Roseobacter denitrificans OCh 114: one gene and its partner. Each later gene encodes a partner of the first gene's protein in a complex. Links are inferred from orthologs where the notes say so. Each region holds a gene or a part of one and is shown on either strand. Other genes may lie near its edges. The genes, in order: pnp and RD1_RS10465.

Region 1 (3,290 bases):
CCCTCTCCGGCGGGGATATGGAATGGGCAAGGCGATGCAATGCGCAAGGTGTGAAGCAGCTTTACGTGCCCGAAGTCATGGTTGGTCACCCTGCGCGCGCCTCGATGGAGGCACATGCAATCAAACGGCGGCGTATTCTGGGCGCCCAAATCCGAAACGCCGACCCCAGGAAAAAGTGGAAATATCACATTCCACCGTTCAAACGGTTTCTGCTGCCTTCTTTCGGTGCCATGCGCAGTGCTTTCAGAGAGCCTGACGTGACACTTTGGCAGAGGTTTCAGATATGGTCGTTCCTGAACAGACTGCGGCGGGTTATTGCAAAAGAACAGATCCGCCTCACGTGGTTCAAGGGGCGGCATGAACGTCGCTGAAGCATCACGTGAAAAACCTGATTCACATTGCGCTGCGCGACTGACGATGTTTGTGGTGTTTCGCCTTTAGTCATAGCCAAACAAAAAACCCCGACGTCGCCGCCGGGGTTTGCTTTTTAAGGTGAAGCGCGGATCAGTCTGCCGGCGCTTCTTCTTTCTTGATTTCTTCGCCGGTTTCCTGATCGACGACTTTCATCGACAGGCGCACCTTCCCGCGATCATCAAAGCCCAGCAGCTTGACCTTTACTTCCTGGCCTTCTTTCAGAACGTCGGAAGGGTGGTTCAGGCGGCGGTTCTCGATCTGGGAGACATGCACCAGACCGTCGCGCTTGCCAAAGAAGTTCACGAAAGCACCGAAGTCGACGATTTTCACAACCGTACCGGTGTAGACCATGCCTTCTTCGGGTTCGGCCACGATGGAGTGGATCATGTCGTAGGCTTTCTTGATCGCTTCGCCGTTCGGGCTGGCAATCTTGATAATGCCTTCGTCGTTGATATCCACTTTGGCACCGGATACTTCGACGATCTCGCGGATCACCTTACCACCTGACCCGATCACTTCGCGGATCTTATCCGTCGGGATCTGCATGGTTTCGATGCGTGGTGCGTGGATCGAGAAATCCTGCGCGCCGGTGATGGATTTGGCCATCTCGCCCAGAATGTGGATGCGACCCGCTTTGGCCTGTTCCAGTGCTTTCTCCATGATCTCGGGCGTGATGCCTGCGATCTTGATGTCCATCTGCAACGATGTGATCCCGGCTTCTGTACCGGCCACTTTGAAGTCCATGTCGCCAAGGTGGTCTTCGTCACCCAGGATATCCGACAGGATCGCATAGGAACCGTCCTCTTCGAGGATCAGACCCATGGCCACACCGGCAACCGGTGCCTTGAGCGGAACGCCTGCGTCCATCATGGACAAGGAACCACCGCAGACCGATGCCATCGAAGATGACCCGTTGGATTCGGTGATCTCGGAAACAACACGCACGGTATAGGGGAAGTCGGTCGCCGCTGGCAGAACCGCCTGCAACGCACGCCACGCCAGTTTACCGTGACCGATTTCACGACGTCCGGGAGGGCCCACGCGACCTGCTTCACCGACCGAATAGGGCGGGAAGTTATAATGCAGCAGGAAGTTCGATTTGAAATTCCCGTGCAGCGCGTCGATGAATTGCTCATCATCGCCGGTGCCCAAAGTGGTCACAACGAGGCCCTGCGTTTCACCACGGGTGAACAGCGCGGAGCCGTGCGTGCGGGGCAAAAGACCCGTTTCACATACGATATCACGGATTTCATCGGTTTTACGACCGTCGATCCGCTTGCCCGTTTTCACCACGTCGCCGCGCAGGATGGAGGCTTCAAGCCCTTTCATCGCGGAGCCGAGGTTGGGGTCTTCTTTCTGCTCGTCACTCAGCGCGGCCATGATGGTTTCACGGGCGGCAGCAACAGCTGTGGTGCGTTCCTGCTTGTCGGAAATCGCGAAAGCGGCGCGCATCTCTGTCTCACCGGCAGCTTTGACCGCAGCGGAAAGCTCAGAGTAATCGGGCGGTGAAAAGTCAAACGGCTCCTTGGCGCAGTCTTCTGCCAGATCAATGATCAGGTCCAGCACAGGCTGGATCGCGTCATGGGCAAACTTCACCGCACCCAGCATTTCCGCTTCGGACAGCTCATAGGCTTCGGATTCGACCATCATCACCGCGTCTTTGGTTCCGGCAACGACCAGATCAAGGCGCTGTTCAGGGTTCAGGCGCAAATCCTGCATGTCATCAACGGTCGGGTTCAGGATATATTCGCCATCCTCAAAACCGACGCGGGCACCAGCGATTGGCCCCATGAAGGGCGCGCCGGAGATGGTCAGCGCCGCCGAGGCTGCGATCATCGCGACCATATCGGGATCATTCACCAGATCGTGGGACAAAACGGTGCACATCACCAGCACTTCGTTCTTGAAGCCGGGGACGAAGAGTGGGCGCAGCGGGCGGTCAATCAGACGTGCTGTCAGTGTCTCTTTTTCAGTCGGGCGCGCTTCGCGCTTGAAGAAACCACCGGGGACTTTGCCTGCCGCGTAGTATTTTTCCTGATAATGTACGGTCAGCGGAAAGAAATCCTGACCCGGTTTTTGTTTCTTGGCAAAGGTGACGTTTGCCATGACGCTGGTCTCGCCCAGCGTTGCAATCACCGACCCATCCGCTTGGCGGGCCACTTTTCCTGTTTCGAGTGTGAGCGTCTCTTCGCCCCACTCAATCGATTTTTTCGTCTCGTTGAACATCTACGTTTCCTGTTTCGGCCCATTGGCCATTTCATAGAGGGCGAATTCCCCCTGACCCCGGTATCTTCTTTTGGCGGCGCTGAGGTCCGGGCGCCGGCTTTCAGATTGCGAGGGCATACACGAGATGCGGGCATTTGGAAAGGGATGGATGCACGGGCGGAATCCGCGGCCGATACGGCCTGCGGTGGCTGCCCGCCGTCGCAGATACCGGTGGGAAACCACAGCCCGCGCAGGCACGGGCAGAGCGGTTGGTGTTTGGTAGGTTTGTTCAGGGATAATGAACTAACGACAGCACGCCAGCATGATGTCGCCTTGTGCAGAGCGCGCCCGTCTTTCGGCGCGCCTTGCGGTTTTAGAGCGTCTGACGAATTACCTGAAACATCGAGTATCACGTAACGCGTTGAACCCTTGGTTTCAGGCAGCGTTACGTGATCGAGGTTTTTGCCATGACGCTTTAGTGGCTGAACTTCTTGATTTCACCCGACTTGAGGCGGGCGCTGTAGCTGGCCAGTTCCGCGCGTACCAGTTTCATCAGGAAGTAGAGCGCAAAGATGTTCACAACAGCCATGGCAAAGATCGCCGCATCCGAGAAGTCAATGACAGGGCCAAGGCTGGCCGCGGCACCGATCACGATGAAGATGCAGAAGATG
Region 2 (3,597 bases), 1.5 Mb from region 1 along the record:
CAGGACGAAACATCGCGCCTATCTGAACGGTATGACAAAAGAAATACACCTGCTGGACGCCACTGGTCTGCTGTGCCCCCTGCCTGTTCTGAAGGCGCGCAAACGACTGCAATCCCTTGCTTCGGGTGAGGTGCTGACGATGCACGCGGATGATCCCGCGGCGATTGTCGATGTCCCGCACTTTTGCAGCGAGACAGGGCACCACCTTGTGTCAAGCGAACTGGATGGGCCGGTGCAGGTCTATGTCATCCGCAAAAAATGAGGTGACATGAAAAAGCGCGCCCGATTTGGACGCGCTTTTTGGGTTTTTGGTGTTGGAAAGCCCTTAGCCTCCGATGGACCACCACCCGCGCCGCTTTGGTTTGGCTGGCTCTGGCGCGGCCTCAGCGACCACCGGTTCGGGCTCGGCACCTGCAGGTTCCGGTTCAGGCGCTGCTGGCGCTGGCTCTTCTGCCACCGGTGCCGCCGCAGCTTCCTGTGATGAAGGTGCCGGCTCGGCGTCCTGCGCCACGGGGGCTGGTTCGGCGTCTGGTGCCGCCTCAACCGGAGCGGCCTTCTTGGCCCGGCTGGCCCGTTTACGCTTTGGTTTTGCAGGGGTTTCTTCGGTCGCTTCGGCGGGTGCGGTTTCTTCCACTGGCGCGGCGGTTTCGGCTTTCGCCTCTGCTTCTGGCGCATCCTGTGTGTCGGCTTCCACTTTCGGTTTGCGCGTGCGCGACCGTGTCCGTTTGGGTTTTGCCGGTGCCTCTTCCTGCTCTGCCGCAGGGGCTGGCGCATCATCGGTTTGCGCAGCAGGCGCCTCTACCGGGCTGTCGGCTGCAGGCTCCGCTTTCTTCGGAGTCTTAGCGCCCTGGGCCTCGGATGCCTCGGCATTTGTCTCATCGGATGCGGTCTGCGTCTCGCCATTGCCGTTCTTGTTGCGACGCCGACGACGCCGGCGACGGCGCTTGGGCCGATCCTCGCCATCATTCTCGACGTTGTTTTCCTTGTTTGCCGTCTCTGCGCCGTTATCGGCCGTTTCCGCTGGCGCCTCATCGTCGTCCGCATCCACCTGATCCATCAATGAGGTATCAACAGAAACAACATGTTGTGCTGCAACCGACACGACCCGTGTGGCCGTCTTGAACTTCTCAAGACTGAAATCGGGGCTGACCAGCATGGGGTCGCCTTCGATCCGCACAGACAGCCCGTAGCGCGCTTCGATATGCGCAATATGTTCGCGCTTCTGGTTCATGAGGAAATTGGCAATACCAACCGGCGCCTTGATCAACACCTCTCGGGACCGCTTGCGCGTGCCCTCTTCCTCGATCTGGCGCAGGATGGACAATGCGAGGCTATCATCGGACCGGATCAGGCCCGTACCATGGCAGGCCTGACACGGCTGTGTCGTTGCCTCGATCATGCCGGGGCGCAGGCGCTGGCGCGACATTTCCATGAGACCAAAGCCGGAGATACGCCCCACTTGAATGCGCGCGCGGTCCGTCTTGAGCTTGTCTTTCATGCGCTTTTCGACGGAGGTGTTGTTCTTGCGCTCATCCATGTCGATGAAGTCGATCACGATCAGGCCCGCGAGGTCCCGCAGGCGCAACTGCCGCGCCACTTCGTCGGCGGCCTCAAGGTTGGTCTTGAGCGCGGTCTGCTCGATCGAGCCCTCCTTGGTGGCCCGCCCGGAGTTCACATCAATCGCCACCAGAGCCTCGGTCACGCCGATCACGATATACCCCCCCGACGGAAGCTGCACAGTCGGGTTGAACATCGACGCAAGATAGCTTTCGACCTGGTAGCGGGCGAAAAGCGGCAGACCTTCGGTATAGAGTTTCACGTTTTTTGCATGGGACGGCATGATCATCTTCATGAAGTCCTTGGCGATGCGGTAGCCCCGTTCACCTTCGACAAACACCTCGTCAATCTCGCGGTTGTAGAGATCGCGGATCGAGCGTTTGATCAGGTCTCCCTCTTCGTAGATCTTGGCGGGCGCGACGGATTTCAGCGTCAACTCGCGGATCTGCTCCCACAGGCGTTGCAGATATTCGTAGTCGCGTTTGATCTCGGCCTTGGTGCGTTTGGCCCCGGCGGTGCGCACGATGAGACCCGCGCCTTGCGGCACTTCGATCTCATTTGCGATCTCCTTGAGCTTCTTGCGGTCCGCAGCATTCGTGATCTTGCGCGAAATACCACCGCCGCGCGCCGTGTTGGGCATCAGGACGCAATAGCGCCCTGCAAGGCTGAGGTATGTGGTCAGCGCCGCGCCCTTGTTGCCCCGCTCTTCCTTGACGACCTGCACGAGCAGAATCTGGCGGACCTTGATGACTTCCTGAATTTTATAGCGCCGTGGCCGGGGTTTGCGCACGGGGCGGATATCGTCTTGATCATCGTCATCCGCGACGGATTCGATGGTGTCATCCTTGGAGGATGCATCAGATTTGCGCGGCGCATCATCGTCGTCGTCGTCATCATCGTCGCCATCTTCAGTCGCGGTATCGTCTTCCGAGGCATCCTCAGACGCTGCTTGCGCGTCCTGATCATCGGACGCGTCAGCCGTCTGCGCAGCCTCCGCGCTTGCATCATCGCCCTCGGGCTCTTCGACAGGTGTCTCGGCGACCCGCTCCATCGGAGAGGACCCCTCTTCGCTGTCATCCAGATCAATGGTTTCCATGCCGTCGATCTGGTCGGACTCCACATCCTTCGTCGCGACCACATCCTCTGACGTGGTGTCTTCGCCCTTGGCCTTTGTGCGGCTGCGCGATCTGCGACGTTTGGGCTTTTCGTCCTCGTCTTCCTTGGCCTTTTGCGCTTCGGCATAGGCGCGCTCTTCTTCCATCAGGGCCTGACGGTCCGCGACGGGAATCTGGTAATAATCCGGATGAATTTCTGAAAAGGCGAGGAAACCATGACGGTTCCCCCCGTACTCCACAAAGGCCGCCTGCAAGGACGGCTCAACCCGTGTTACTTTTGCAAGATAGATGTTGCCAGCAAGCTGGCGTTTGTTTTCGGATTCAAAATCGAACTCTTCAACCTTGTTTCCATCCACCACCACAACGCGGGTTTCTTCCGCGTGGGTGGCATCGATAAGCATTTTCTTAGCCATATTTCCAAATTGCATAGCCGCGACCGCACAGCCCCCGGGGGAGCGTTGCAGTGGGGGGTATGTCTTGTCAGGGCGATCTGAGACGCACTGCATGGCCGGGCCGCTGAGGCCCTCGCCGATCTGCTCAATGCATTTGCGCGCGTCATCGCGTTTCTTCTCCGACACGGGCACGTCTTGCGGCCTCGCATCCATTTTTAACTGCGCGATCCGGATCATAGAGCCGGTATCACATCAGCGGTTCCTTAACCGTTTCCGGTCCAATCGGTCTGCCGTGGGGTGCATGAGCCATGCCACACCGCGCCCGCGACAGCGAATCTCTCTGCAGATGGCGTGCGCGTCAGGCGCGCCTCTCTACACTGCTAGATAATGCTACATGCCTGAAAAACACAATGGTCAATCGACATTTACCTGCCTCAACCCTGAATTGAATCCACTAAACCGTCGGATTTACTGATCAAATTCCCGGTTTCAGAGGTAATCTGAGCGTTGCAGGCCATATTTCGCCATTTTTT

What was found.
Region 2: the proteins of pnp (region 1) and RD1_RS10465 are in contact, whole or in part, in a cryo-EM structure (PDB 9QH0), measured with the Escherichia coli proteins. The link is inferred for Roseobacter denitrificans OCh 114 from one-to-one orthologs.

The regions. Positions count from the first base shown.
Region 1 is NC_008209.1:618,402-621,691, forward strand. The notes cover bases 73-3,042. They hold pnp (polyribonucleotide nucleotidyltransferase), read right to left. Parts: upstream 2,641-3,042; coding sequence 505-2,640; downstream 73-504. Other genes in these bases: RD1_RS02925 (glycosyltransferase family 2 protein), read left to right, coding at 73-371. Outside these bases: more of RD1_RS02925, read left to right, coding at 1-72; RD1_RS02935 (alanine/glycine:cation symporter family protein), read right to left, coding at 3,095-3,290. UniProt on the Escherichia coli protein: Involved in mRNA degradation. Catalyzes the phosphorolysis of single-stranded polyribonucleotides processively in the 3'- to 5'-direction. Also involved, along with RNase II, in tRNA processing.
Region 2 is NC_008209.1:2,167,548-2,171,144, reverse strand. What follows is about bases 126-3,402. They hold RD1_RS10465 (Rne/Rng family ribonuclease), read right to left. Parts: upstream 3,074-3,402; coding sequence 326-3,073; downstream 126-325. Other genes in these bases: RD1_RS10470 (sulfurtransferase TusA family protein), read left to right, coding at 126-262. Outside these bases: more of RD1_RS10470, read left to right, coding at 32-125; RD1_RS10460 (sigma-54-dependent transcriptional regulator), read right to left, coding at 3,554-3,597. UniProt on the Escherichia coli protein: Endoribonuclease that plays a central role in RNA processing and decay. Required for the maturation of 5S and 16S rRNAs and the majority of tRNAs. Also involved in the degradation of most mRNAs.